DNA from 2 places in the Haloechinothrix sp. LS1_15 genome. Region 2 is predicted to be linked to the other one. Evidence: riboswitches for the same ligand, from Rfam matches in the RefSeq annotation. Region 2 holds a riboswitch; the other holds the start of a gene.
What was found. A riboswitch is a leader RNA that binds a small molecule or an ion and turns the genes downstream of it on or off. The one in region 2 is predicted to bind S-adenosylmethionine.
Positions count from the first base shown of each region.

Region 1: linked by a shared signal. The riboswitch ahead of F8178_RS03150 (ATP-binding cassette domain-containing protein) and the one ahead of thrC (threonine synthase) in region 2 are both predicted to bind S-adenosylmethionine.

Region 1 covers NZ_WBXM01000002.1:42,209-49,243, forward strand. The annotation lists gene metG (methionine--tRNA ligase) at 1-85, shown strand, start outside; gene F8178_RS03135 (TatD family hydrolase) at 129-974, shown strand; gene F8178_RS03140 (ubiquitin-like domain-containing protein) at 1,336-2,790, shown strand; gene rsmA (16S rRNA (adenine(1518)-N(6)/adenine(1519)-N(6))-dimethyltransferase RsmA) at 2,916-3,827, shown strand; SAM riboswitch class I at 3,957-4,075, shown strand; gene F8178_RS03150 (ATP-binding cassette domain-containing protein) at 4,250-5,341, shown strand; gene F8178_RS03155 (4-(cytidine 5'-diphospho)-2-C-methyl-D-erythritol kinase) at 5,445-6,413, shown strand; gene F8178_RS03160 (ABC-F family ATP-binding cassette domain-containing protein) at 6,556-7,035, shown strand, end outside.
Region 2 covers NZ_WBXM01000003.1:211,881-218,915, reverse strand. The annotation lists gene lepA (translation elongation factor 4) at 1-429, opposite strand, end outside; gene F8178_RS06195 (VOC family protein) at 502-876, opposite strand; gene rpsT (30S ribosomal protein S20) at 1,177-1,443, shown strand; gene holA (DNA polymerase III subunit delta) at 1,568-2,557, opposite strand; SAM riboswitch class I at 2,849-2,984, shown strand; gene thrC (threonine synthase) at 2,999-4,288, shown strand; gene F8178_RS06175 (alpha/beta hydrolase) at 4,404-6,008, shown strand; gene F8178_RS06170 (DNA internalization-related competence protein ComEC/Rec2) at 5,954-7,035, opposite strand, start outside.

The sequences.
Region 1 (7,035 bases), on a different contig from region 2:
GCTGTCCAAGCCCTCCCCGGTGTTCGCCAAACTGGACACGGCGCTGGCCGAGACAGGGCCGTCGTGGGCACCGATCCCGAGCTGACCAGGCCTCGACCCATGCCTGCTGGAAGCCGCTGGAGCCGACCGTGAGCCGAGAGCTGCCCCCCGAGCCGGAAGTCCTGCCTACTCCGATCGTCGACGCGCATACCCATATGGACGCCTGCGGCGCGGAGTCGGCAACCGACGTCGCGGCGATGGCCGACCGTGCCGAGCGGGTCGGCGTGGCCGGCGTGCTCACCGTGGCCGACGATCTGGAAGCCGCTCGCTGGGCGGTGCGGGCGGCCTCCTGGGACAGCAGGGTGCGCGCCGCCGTGGCCATCCACCCCACCCGGACGGGCGATTTCGGTGAGCGTGAGCAGGAAGCCGTCGAGAAGCTGGTGATCGCCGACGGCGTGGTGGCCGTCGGCGAGACCGGGCTGGACTACTACTGGGATTTCTCCCCGCCAGCCGCGCAGCGGGAGGCGTTTCGCTGGCACATCGACCTCGCCAAGCGGGTAGGCAAGCCGCTGATGATCCACGACCGGGACGCGCACGAGGACGTGCTGCGCATCCTGGAGGAGGAGGGGCCGCCGGAGACGGTGGTGTTCCACTGCTTCTCCGGGGACGCCGACATGGCGCGCTACTGCGTGGACGCCGGGTACGTGCTGTCGTTCGCGGGCACCGTGACGTTCCGCAACGCGCGTTCGCTGCGCGAGGCCGCGTTGCTGGTGCCGCAGGGCCAGTTGCTGGTGGAGACGGACGCGCCGTACCTGACGCCGCACCCGTACCGGGGAAGGCCGAACGAGCCGTACTGCGCAGCGCACACGCTGTGCGAGTTGGCGCGGCTGCGCGAGGAACCGGTCGCCGGGCTCGCCGCAGCGGTCTCGGCCACGGCGGGCAGGGTGTTCGCCGTCCCGGCATGGGCCGCGCTCGCTGAGGTGGAGCTGGGATGACCGCGAACACCGCCCGAGTCGTGACTACCGAACGTGAGGGCGGGATCAGCGGACTGCGACACGGGGGTCATCGTGTCGTCCGCCCGGGGTGTGATAACCGACACGTGATCGCGTGGGGTGATTGCACAACCTCTTGTGCTCCGTTACTGTCTTGTAACCGTACCGCTCGATCGCAATTTGCTTTGTGGTCGATGCCGGTCCCATCAGCACTTCGGGGGGTGCGGAGCGAGACACCGGAACCGCTTGTGCGAAAGGGATGGATCCCGTGACTGTTGAAGAGTCGCGTAGCCATTCGCGTCACGGCACTCGTCGCAACCCATCTGGTGCATATTCCCCGGCTGGTCAGCTCGCGGGTGATGCGGTGGCTCAGTCGCCGGGCGCGCTCGCGACACTCGACCCGAGCGAACGCTCCTGGCCGGGCACCGACACGGACTTTCCGGACTTCAGTCCGGAACCACGGGTGACCTATCAGGACCTCCGCGCGGCACTCGGGCCACAGGTCGACGACCTGATGCTGGAGGCGGACGTCGATGCCGATGAGCTGATCCAGCTGATCAACGCGCAGACGACGGTGCTGCCGGTGATCCCCGCCGCCCCGGAATCACCGGCCGGTGTGTACATCGACGATGCCGTCACCATCGAGTTCCCCGCGGTCGCTCCCGAGGCCATCAGCGGTGGACAATCGGAGGAGACCCGGCTGGCCACTGCGACCAAGCAGTGGAAGCGCCGCTTCCTCAAGGGCGCGGTCGCCGCCGTACTGCTGTCCCTGGCCGGGGGCGGTGCGAGCGCGATGGCGATGAGCAAGAGCGTGACCGTTGAGGTCGACGGGCACGAGCAGACGGTCCGCAGCTTCGGGTCCACAGTGGGAGATGTCCTCGAGGACGCGGGCATTTCCGTGGGGACCCACGACGCGCTGTCCCCGTCGCCGGACGCCGCGGTCAGCGACGGTGGCGTGATCACCCTGGAGCGAGGCAGGCCGCTGGAGCTCGTGGTCGATGGCGAGGTCAGGGAATCCTGGGTGCGCGCGCCCACCGTTTCCGAGGCGCTGGACCAGCTCGGTCTCAGCGAGCTGGTGGCCGACGGCGCCTGGCTGTCACAGCCCGCCAACGGGCCGGTGCCGGTCGACGGCATGACCCTCGAGATCAAGACGTTGAAGAGCGTCACCGTCGTCGACGGGGGTGACCAGCCCCGCGAGATCACCACCCACGCGGTGACCGTGGAGGAACTGCTGGCCGATCTCGGGCTCGAGCTCGGCTCCTCCGACGAGGTGGTGCAGGACCTCGGCAGTGCCGTCACCGACGGTGGCACCATCGAGATCATACGGACCGGCACCTCGGAGATCGAGGTCACCGAAGAGATCGAACCTCCGGAGGAGGAGATCGTCGATGACAGCCTCGCCTTCGGCGAGCGTGTCGTCGAGGACGAAGGCACCGCAGGCGAGAAGCTGGTCACCTACCGCGTGACCCACCGCAATGGTGAAGAGGTCGAGCGCGAGCAGCTCGCCAGCGAGGTGCTGACCGAGGCGGAGCCCAGAGTGATCCGCGTCGGCCCGGAGATCTCTGACGAGGAGGTCTGGGACCGGCTGGCGTTCTGCGAGTCCACCAACAACTGGTCCATCAACACCGGCAACGGCTATTACGGCGGTCTGCAGTTCGACAAGCAGACGTGGGACGCCTACGGCGGCACCCAGTACGCCGAGTACCCGCACCAGGCCACGCGGGAGGAGCAGATCGCGACCGCGATCAGACTGCGCGACGACAGGGGCGGCTACGGCGCCTGGCCCTCGTGCGCCCAGCAGCTGGGCCTACCGACCTAACGATCGCCGCTACCTGCTCGCCGTGGGTGGGTGCGAGCCGAAGGACTCCTTCGGTACACGATGTGTACTCAAGGGCCCCTTCGGCTCGCCGCCCAGCCCCGGAAGCGACCCGTAAGCTGGACCGCGTGGCCGATACTGTCGATGCTCGCGGCACCGCGGGCGAGCCTGCGCACAAGGACGTGGCGCTGCTTGGCGCCACCGAACTGCGTGAGCTCGCCGCGGACCTGGGGCTGCGGCCCACCAAGAAGCTCGGGCAGAACTTCGTCCACGACGCCAACACCGTGCGCCGCATCAGCAGGCTCGCCGGGGTGGGCGCCGGGGACACGGTGCTGGAGGTGGGGCCGGGGCTCGGCTCGCTCACTCTGGGACTGCTCGCCACCGGGGCAGACGTGACCGCTGTCGAAGTGGACGGCACCCTCGCCGAGCGGCTCCCGACGACCGTCACGGCCAGGGCCCTCGGCGCGGCCGGAAGCCTGGTCGTGCACACCGCCGATGCGCAGCGGCTGCGTCGCGCCGATCTGACCACCACCCCGACTTCGCTGGTCGCCAACCTGCCCTACAACGTCGCGGTGCCGGTGGTGCTGCACCTGCTGGCCGAGTTCCCGTCGATCACCCGTGCCGTGGTGATGGTGCAGGCCGAGGTCGCTGACCGGATGGTCGCGGCACCGGGAAGCCGCGTGTACGGGGTACCGAGTGTCAAGCTCGCCTGGTTCGGCGAGGCCCGCAAGGTGGGCGCCGTGCCGCGTTCGGTGTTCTGGCCGGTGCCCAACGTGGATTCCGCACTCGTCCGGTTCGACCGCCAGCATCGGGACCAGCCGGCGGTCGAAGCGCACCGGGAAGCCGTGTTCGCGCTGGTAGACGCCGCGTTCGCGCAGCGGAGGAAGACGCTCCGCGCCGCGCTCGGGGCACGTTTCGGCTCGGCCGCCCGCGCAGCGGAGCTGCTCGACGCCGCGGGCATCGATCCCGGAGCGCGGGGTGAGCAGCTCGGCGTCGCCGACTTCCGGCGGCTCGCCGTGCAGGTGGCACGGCATCCGTGAGGCGGCTGCCGACGGCGACCGGCGCAGGCCCCGGCGCTCGCGGCTCGGTCGCGGCCGAGTGTGAGTTAGCTCAATGCTAGGCACCGCTGGCTTGCCAGCCGGTGGTCCGGTGAGCTGTAATGCGTGAAGTATCCATCCCGAGCGGCTGAGAGACCTGGCTCGTCGAAGCCGCAGCAACCGCCGCCGGGCAGTGGCACTTCGCCCCTGTCCGGGCGCACGGCAGGTGCTACAGCCAGGTTCGATGGAGGAACCGATGTACATGTCACGAATGCTCACCCGGCGCCGTGTCGTCGACGAGGGACGTCGCACCAACAGCGCCTGTCGCCGCTGACAGGTCCGTCCCGCCGTCCGTCCCACACCACCGCGGTGCCGCGGCCGTTCGACTGCCGCGTGCGCGCGACTCACGAGCCGAGGAGCTATTCGTGCTTTCCGCCGACCACATATCTAAATCCGCACCACTGTCACCGGCCGCTACCGGCGCAACGGGCGCCTCCGCGGCAGGGACCGCGAGAACGCTGTACGACGTGACCATCGAGGTCCCCGAGGGCGCCCGTAGTGGCTTGCTCGGTCCCGCCGGGGCAGGCAAGACCACGCTGTCGGCCATCCTGGGCCTGTGCGAGCACCCTGATTCCGGCGTGGTCCGCGTCGCCGGAACCGACGTCGCCGCGCTCTCACCAGCCGGACGCCGGGAGTGGCGCGGCGCGATCGCGCGCGTCGACACCACCTACGTGCTCCACCCGGAGCGCACGGCCGCGGGTAACGTCGCGGCCCCGCTGGAGCGGGCGGGCTTCGACGCGCCCGCACGCCGGAGGCGGGTGGCCGAGCTGATCGACCTGATCGGGCTCAACCGAGGCGCCGCCTGGCGTCCAGCCGAGCTCACCGAGGGGCAGCGCAGGCGCGTGGCGCTGGCCCGCGCGTTGGCGCTGCGCCCGTCGGTGCTGATCACCGACGGGCTCACCGACGATCTGCCTGCCGAACAGTCCGGCGCGGTGTTGGCCGCGCTGGACAGGGCGTGGGCTGAACTGGGCGTCACGGTGCTGGTGGCCACCACCGATGCCGGCGTGGTGCGCCGGTTCTGTGACCACGTCAGCGTGCTCTCCGGCGGCAGGCTGCTGGAGAGCGGGTCGATGCTCGAGCTGCTCGCCGACCAGAACAGCTACACGGCGCGCAGCGTGCTGCCCGCCGTGGGGCACGCCGAGGATCTCGCGGGCTTCGACGCGGTGGCCGACGTGGTGCTGGTGGGGCATGCCACGGTCGGGTCGCTGCTGCCGGATGCCGGTGCGCGGTTCGGCGTCGAGCTCGCCACGCTCGGCGGCGGCCTCACCCGCATCGGCGACACCCCGGTTGCGCGGTTCCGGCTCGGGGTGACCGGCGAGCAGGCAACGGCCGCGGTGCGCTGGATCGGCGAGCGCGGCGGTTACGTGAGCGAGCTGGACCCGGTCGACACCCGGTTGCCCGGCGTGCACGACCTGCTGGCGGAGGGCGCACGCGAGCTGGCTGGCACCGCCGCGTAGTGGCGCGGACCCCGGACCGGCGGTCACCCGATAGTGGGAGGAGGCGCGTCGTTACGCAGCAGGTATGCGGGACCCCGAGACCGGCGCTAGGTACCCTGAGAACGTGCTAGCCGTCGTGCCCCCGCCCGTGACGGTCCGCGCGCCGTCCAAGGTCAACCTGCACCTGGCGGTCGGTGATGTGCGTGCGGACGGTTACCACGAGCTCACCACCGTGTTCCAGGCGTTGTCGCTGTCCGACGACGTCACCGTCGCGGCCGCGGACGAGCCGGGGGTGGAGGTCTACGGCGAGGGCACCAGCGCGGTGCCGACGGGGGAGAGCAACCTGGCGTGGCGCGCGGTCAGGGAGCTGGCGACCTACGCGGGACGCAGCGAGGAAGATTCCCGCGTCCGGGTGATGATCCGCAAGGAAATCCCGGTCGCGGGTGGCATGGCGGGTGGTAGCGCGGACGCCGCGGCGGTACTGCTCGGACTGTCGGCGCTGTGGGACCTGGAGATCTCCCGCGAGGAACTGATCACCATCGCCGGTTCACTCGGCAGCGACGTGCCGTTCGCGCTGTCGGGTGGCACGGCGCTCGGTACCGGCCGTGGTGAGCAGCTGGTGCCGGTGCTGTCTCGGCATACGTTCCACTGGGTACTCGCATTCGACAGCAAGGGCCTGGCGACTCCGAAGGTGTACCGCGAGCTGGACCGGCTGCGAGCCGCGGGGGACCCGCCACGGCTGGCGGGCCACACGCCGTTGGTGGAGGCGATGGCCTCCGGCGACGCGCGGCAGCTCGCGCAGCTGCTCGGCAACGACCTGCAGGCGGCCGCGGTGTCGCTGCGCCCGAACCTGCGCCGCACCCTGCGCGCCGGGGTGGAGGCGGGTGCGCTCGCGGGTATCGTGTCCGGCTCGGGGCCGACGTGCGCGTTCCTGTGCGCCGACGGTGATTCCGCCGTGGAGGTCGCCGCGCAGCTGGCAGGCGCGGGCGTGTGCCGGACGGTGCGGGTAGCGCACGGGCCCGTGCACGGTGCGCGCATCGTCGATGACGACGACACCACCCAGCCGACCCCGCCACCACAGGTGCACGCCTAGCGGGTGCGAGCCGAAGGACTCCTTCGGTACACCATGTGCACCCGAGGACCCCTTCGGCTCGCCACCCCGGCGAGACAGCCAGGGCCGTGACGCTGCCGGGTGGGCGGGCGCCGGGCATCCGCAGCCGGGACAATGGACGGCGATGGCGAATCTGATCAATACCGAGGCGATCACCAAGACGTACGGCGAGCGGACGTTGCTCCGCGACGTCTCGCTCGGCGTTCAGGACGGTGACCGCATCGGGGTCGTCGGCCTGAACGGCAGCGGCAAGACGACGTTGCTCGAGATCCTCGCCGGGGTGGAGCCACCCGATGACGGCCGCGTGAGCAGGGCGCGCGACCTGCGCCTCGCCGTGGTCACGCAGCGCACCGAGACCGGTGCCGGGACCACGGTCGCCGATGCGGTACTGGCGGGATACGCCGCCGAGCACGAGTGGGCGGCGGACCCGAGGGTGCGATCCATCGTCACCGGCCTCGGTATCGATCGGTTGGGGTTCGACTCGGATGTGGGCAGGTTGTCCGGGGGTGAGCGCCGCCGGGTGGCTTTGGCCGAGGCGCTGGTCGCCGAGCTCGACGTGGTCGTGCTGGACGAACCCACCAACCACCTCGACGTCGAGGGGATC
Region 2 (7,035 bases):
CTCCAGCGCCAGGTAGAGGTTGGCCAGCGTCTGGGCCTCGATGCCCTGCGCGGCATCCACCAGCAGGATCGCGCCCTCACAGGCGTTGAGCGCGCGCGAGACCTCGTAGGTGAAGTCCACGTGACCCGGCGTGTCGATGAGGTGCAGTACGTGCTCAGTTCCCTCGTGGATCCAGGGAAGGCGCACGTTCTGCGCCTTGATCGTGATCCCGCGCTCCCGTTCGAGGTCCATGCGGTCCAGGTACTGGTCCCGGTAGGAACGGTCGTCGAGCACCCCTGTCAGCTGCATCATGCGGTCGGCCAGTGTCGACTTGCCGTGGTCGATATGGGCGATGATGCTGAAATTCCGGATTCGTTCCGGCGGCGTGAAGGTCGTCGCGGCGAACGTGGTCACTTGGTGTCCTCGTGTGGTCGGGTGTGCGGCTTCCATCGTCCCATGCCCCGTTCCCCTGGCGGCCGGTGTGGCCTCAGGGCATACCACCGGGCCGGGTGGGCCGGGCAATCAGCGGGTGTCCACGCGCAACGGGTGATCCGGCGGGACCTCCACCAGCACGATGCGGGTGCCATCCGGATCGCTGATCCAGGCCTCGATCAACCCCCACGGTTCCTCCCGCGGCTCCCGGTCCGGTCGCAGGCCACGCGCGGCCAGCTCGGTCACCGCGGCGCGCACGTCGCGCACCTGCAGCCACAGCGCCACATCGGGGCCGGGCCCCTCGCTGCCGGTGCCGACCAGCTCGAGGAAGCCCCCTCCGAGGAAGAACACGGTACCGCCGGGGAACTCGCGGTAGACGGCGAGCCCGAGCGTTTCGGCATAGAACGCGCGCGAGCTGTCGAAGTCGCGGGGTTTGAGGAGTATCCGGCTGCTGAGCACGTCCATGCTCCGTGCCTACCTCTTTCACGGCGGGCGCGAAAGCCGGGGGACCCGACCGTTCACCATGACGGCTTCCGGAGGTATTGGTCCGGCGTACCGGTGCGCGGATCAACCGCCATGGAACGGGCAACCACCCGCGAGGCGGCCACCGTGACCGGTGTATGCTGGAGCGTCGTTGCCGTGCGGCATTCCGCAAGGGAGGAAGCCCGCCGGTCCGGAGGAGCCCCAGGGCGAGCCACGGGTCGGCGGGGCCGAACGATCGCGGCACGCATCCCACCGACGACGAGACGATGAAGGAGCGCCAGCGTGGCCAACATCAAGTCACAGATCAAGCGTATTCGCACCAACGAGGAGGCGCGCCAGCGCAACCAGGCCGTCAAGTCCTCGGTGAAGACCGCGATCCGCAAGTTCCGCGAGGCCGCTGCGGCCGGGGACAAGGAGAAGGCCACCGAGCTGCAGCGCGCGGCGGCGAGGAAGCTGGACAAGGCCGCCAGCAAGGGCGTCATCCACAAGAACCAGGCCGCGAACAAGAAGTCGGCGATGGCCAAGCGCCTCCACGCCCTCGACGGCTGATCCCGGTCGCCAGGCCTCGATCACGCATCACACGCGGCCCCCACCCCCGTACCCGCACGATCGGAACGCGAGGGTGGGGGCCGCGTCGTGACGTCGTGCCCCGGGACTCGCGCAGCCGCCCGGCTCAGCCCGCTCGCAGGTCGACGATGGTCAGGACTGCGCGCTCCAGCGCGTAGTTCGGATCCGCTGCCGCGCCTTTGACGTCGGCGTTGAGGTCGGCGACCACCCGCATGGCGGCCGTGAGGCCTTCCCGGTTCCAGCCCGTGGCCTGGCCCTGTGCCTTGCGGATCTTCCATGGCGGCATACCGAGCTGGCTCGCCATGGTGTTCGGGTTCCCCCTGCCTGCCGAGGCCACCCGCGCCACGGTACGAACCGCATCGGCCAGCGCGTCCGCGATCAGCACGTGGGCGACGCCGATGTGCAGCGCCCAGCGCAGCGACGCCAGCGCCGCCGCACGGTCGCCTGCCACGGCCTTTTCCGCAACGGCGAAACCGGTGACGTCGGCCTTGCCGGTGTGGTAGCGACGAACGGCGGCCTCGTCGATGGTGCCGCCGGTGTCCGCGACGAGCTGGCTCGCGGCCGAGGCGAGCTCACGCAGGTCCGAACCGACCGATTCGACCAGCGCACTCGCCGCCGCCGCGTCGATGCGCCCACCCGCGCTGCGTACCTCGGCGCGGACGAACGACTCCCGCTCGGCGGGTTTGGTGACCTTCGGGCACTCCGTGACGGCCGCGCCTGCCTTGCGCAGCGTGGTCGGTAGCGCCTTGGCGGCATTGCTGCGACCGCCGCCGCTGTGCACCACCACCAGCACCACCCCGGCAGCCGGGGCGCGGACATAGCCCTCGAGCGCCGCGGCGGCCTCCTGGGAGATCTCGTGCGCCGCTTCCACCACCACGACCCGGCCGTCGCTGAACAGCGAGGGGCTGACCAGCTCACTCAGCTGCCCGTCGGTCAGCTCGCTCGCGCGCACCCGGGTGAGATCGGTCTCCGGGTCGGAGCGACGCGCCGCGTCGAGGGTGTTCGCCACCGCCCTGTCGATCAGCAGGGGTTCCTCACCGAGTACCAGGTGTAACGGGTTCGGCGCGGCGGGTTGCGCGCTCGCGTGCTGCGTCACGGGCCCTATCCTCGCACGCGGCGCGGCTCCGGCGCGCACTGCTCCGACCGGCGGAACCCCGCCCCGACTGGCGCAGGTTCGTCCCGAAATGTGACCAAGATCTAGTCCCGCGCCGCATTCCGTGGCAGTGCACCACCCCGTGCCGTACGGTGTACAGCGGGTTGGCTGACCAGGGACCACCCCGGGACGGCTGACCGATGACAAGGAACCGAGCTGGGATACGGTAATCGTGGAGCGCAGCGCGGCCATAGATCACTCGACAGCACCGTGCGACAACCGACAACTCGATATCGCTCATCCAGAGGGGCAGAGGGACCGGCCCGATGAAGCCCCGGCAACCAGCGTCAGCCCGTCACCTCGATCGGCGAGGTAGCTGACGCGTTCGGTGCCAATTCCGGCCCATGATTCACCGTGGGACAGATGAGGAAAGGACGCCTCGCCATGACAACTGCATCCGCGCCGTCCGGCGCTACCTCCGCTGCCTCCAATCGCCGATCCGGTGGAATCGACCTCGGCCCCGCCGCGTACCTGAAGTCCAAGGAAGAGGGCCACGAGCAGCCGCTGGCTCCGGAGTTCGTCTCGGCGGAGGACTTCTCGCCACTCGAGGTGGCCTACGACTTCGGCACGGTGCGCCGCTCGGACATCGAATCGGGGCCGCGCAACATCTGGCGCTACAAGAAGCTGCTGCCGGTGCCGTCCGACGTCGATCAGATCCCGAACACCGAGCCCGGCTTCACCAAGCTCATCCGCGCCGATCGGTTGGCGGCCGAGCTCGGGGTGAAGCGCATCTGGGTCAAGGACGACACCGGTAACCCGACACACTCGTTCAAGGACCGCGTAGTCGCCGTCGCGCTCGCCGCCGCCCGCGAGTTCGGGTTCGACGTGCTGGCGTGTCCGTCCACCGGGAACCTCGCCAACGCCGTCGCCGCCGCCGCGGCCCGCGCGGGCTGGGATTCGGTGGTGCTGATCCCCTCCTCGCTGGAACGCGCCAAGGTGCTCACCACCGCCGTCTACGACGGCTCGCTGATCGCGGTGGACGGCAACTACGACGACGTCAACCGGCTGGCCACCGAGCTCGCCGCGGAGAACGAGAACTGGGCGTTCGTCAACGTCAACGTCCGCCCCTACTACTCGGAGGGGTCGAAGACCCTGGCATTCGAGGTCGCCGAGCAGCTCGGCTGGCGCATTCCCGAGCAGATCGTGGTGCCCATCGCCTCCGGGTCGCAGCTGACCAAGGTGGACAAGGGCTTCACCGAGCTGGCTCAGCTCGGCCTCGTGGAGCCGAGCCCGTACCGGGTGTTCGGCGCGCAGGCCACCGGCTGCTCGCCGGTGTCGGCAGCGTTCAAGTCGGGCCTGGACGTGGTCCAGCCGACCAAGCCGGACACGATCGCCCGTTCGCTGGCCATCGGCAACCCGGCCGACGGGCCGTACGTGCTCGACACCGTCAACCGCACCGGCGGGTCGATCGAGGACGTCACCGACCAGGAGATCGTCGACGGGATCCGGCTGCTCGCCAGGACCGAAGGCATCTTCGCCGAGACCGCGGGCGGCGTCACCGTCGCCACCGCCAAGAAGCTCATCGAGGCGGGCACGATCGACCCCGACGCCGAGACCGTGCTGCTGATCACCGGTGACGGCCTCAAAACGCTCGACGCGGTGCAGGACTCCATCGGGCCGAAGGCCACGGTCCCGCCGTCGGCGGAGGCGGTCGCCGAGGCGCTGCGCAGCTAGGTGCTGCCGGGCGCGGTAAGGGCACGGCGGTTCGCGGCACGCCCCCGATCACGCCACACCGTACGTCCGTTTGGCGGATGACATGTCCCTATGTACGATTTGACACGATCGGGGCATGCGAAGACTGTCCCGATCCGCCTGCGCGCTGGCCGCGTGCCTGGTGGTCACCTCGTGCGGCCCGACCGCGTTGGGGGATCCCACCCTGACCCCGGCCGAGCCGCTCCCGCAGGCCCCGCTGTTTCCCGGCCCCCTACAGACGTATTTCGACCAGCTCGACGGCTTCTACGAGCAGGAGCTCTCCTGGGAGGACTGTGAGCCGTACGCGAGCTCCGACTGGGCTCGCGAGTCGCTGGCCGAATCCTCGGCCGAGTGCGCACGGCTGGAAGTACCGCTGGACTACGAGGATCCGGACGGCGAAACGATCACCGTCGGTGTCTCGCGCGTGGCCGCCCAGAGCGACGACATGATCGGGTCACTGGTGACCAATCCGGGCGGACCGGGCATGTCCGGATTGGTCCTCGCCGCGACTGTGGCCGGGGAACTCGCAGACACCGAGGTCGGCGAGCGATTCGACATCGTCGGCTTCGATCCGCGCGGGATCGGTAGCAGCGAACCAACCGTCGAGTGCCTCACTGACGCCGAGCGCGACGACTGGCGGTCCCAACCCGCTCGATTCTCGGACTCCGTGGCGGACGCAGAGGAAATCAATCGCGAGCTCGTGGATAAATGTGTCGAGCGCACCGAGTACGGCGAGGAGATGCTCGCCAACGTGGGTACCCGTGACGTGGTACATGACCTCGACGTGCTACGGGCCGCGCTCGGTGACGAGCAGCTGAACTACCTCGGCTACTCGTACGGCACCCGCATCGGCTACACCTATGCCGAAACTTTCCCCACCCACGTGCGAGCACTGGTACTCGATGGCGCAATGGACCCTGAGCGCAACATAGTGGACACAATGGCGGCCCAGGGCGAAGGCTTCGGCGACGCCTTCGAGGAGTTCGCCGCCTGGTGCACCGAGCGCCACGACTGCCCGCTCGGTCACGACCCCGACGCAGCCGTCGTCGCCTACCAGGATCTGGTGCGACCATTGGTCGACGATCCACTCCCGCTGAACGACGGGAGAGAATTGACCTTCGCGAACGCCACCACCGCAACCATCCAGGCGCTGTACAGCGAGGGCTGGTGGGAGTTCCTGCTGGAGGATCTCCAGCTGCTCCGGCAGGGACACGGCGAGACATTGATGCTCCTGGCCGACGTCTACAACCGACGCAACGAGGACGGATCCTATCCGCCCGGGATGGATGCGGGCCTAGCCATCTCGTGCGTGGATGACGAGCCTGTGACCGACCGCGACACCATCGCCGAGGCGAACGAGGCGTACTTGGATGCGGCACCGTTCCTGGATGGGGGAGAGCCGCTCGTCGCGGCTCGGGGCCCGTGCGCCTCCTGGCCCGTGTCGCACACACTGGAGCACGAGTTCCCCAGCCTGGACGACGTGCCGCCGCCGCTGGTGATCTCCGCCACCAGTGATCCGGCCACACCCCATGAAGGCGCCGAGCAGCTGGCCGACGGCATGGACGGCGCCCTGCTGACCTTCGAGGGAGCCGAGCACGGGCTGTTCGCGCAGGGACACGGAGACTGCATCGACGATGCCGGGGTGGCCTATCTGGTCGACGGCACGTTGCCGGAGGAGGGCACCACCTGCGGTGGTGACTGATCCCGCGTGCCGCCTTGCGGGCCTGCGGGCAGGAGCGCGATGTCGCCGTGCTCGTCGGTCCTGGCGACCCGCGCCCCGGCTTCGGTGAGGTGATCCAGTACCTCACCGTCGGGGTGGCCGTACGGGTTGCCGTGCCCGGAGCTGACCACGGCCACCTCCGGGGCGACGGCGTCGAGGAACTCGGCATGCGTGGCGGCGCTGCCATGGTGCGGCACCTTGAGCACCTCGGCCCGTAGGTCCACCTCCGAGGCGAGCAGGTCGGCCTGGGCCGCCAGCTCCGCATCCCCGGTGAGCAGGATACGGCCGAGCGGGGTGCTCGCCGAGGCCACCAGCGACAGATCGTTGATCTCGGTGCCGCTGGGGTCCTCCGGTTGCTCGGCGGGCACGTGGCGCGGGCCGAGCAACCGGAGGTCCAGCTCCTCCCAGCGCAGGCGGTCCCCCGCCGCCAGCTGGTGTACCGGGACGCCTGCCTGGCCCGCGGCGCCGGTGACCGCTTCCCACGCCCATCCGGGAGTGCGCCCCGGCCCCATCGCGACCGCGTCGACGTCGGTGCCGCGCAGCACGGCGGGCAGGCCCCCGAAGTGGTCCTCATGCAGGTGGGTGATCAGCAGCAGCGGGATCCGCTCCACCCGGAGCCGAGTCAGGCAGTCGGCCATCGCACCGCCGCCGGGTCCGGTGTCGAGAACCACCGCCTCCCCCGGCTGTCCGGTGGCCAGCACCAACCCGTCCCCCTGACCGACGTCGCACGCCACCAGCACCCACCCGTCTGGCGGCCACCCGGGGGTGAGCAGCCGCGCCACCAGCATCGCTACCGTGCCCGCCAGCGCCGCGAACACGAGGATGCGCCGGAGCGACCGGAGGTGGCACGCCGCCCCGAGCAGCCCCATCGCCAGCGCCGCTGACATTCCGCCGGACCAACCGTCCGGCCAGTCGAGGACGCCACCAGGCACCGCCGCCGCGCGATTCGCCACCCACACCAGCCAGCTCGTGCCCGGCCAGGTGAGGCGGGCGGAGAGCTCGGCAGGCC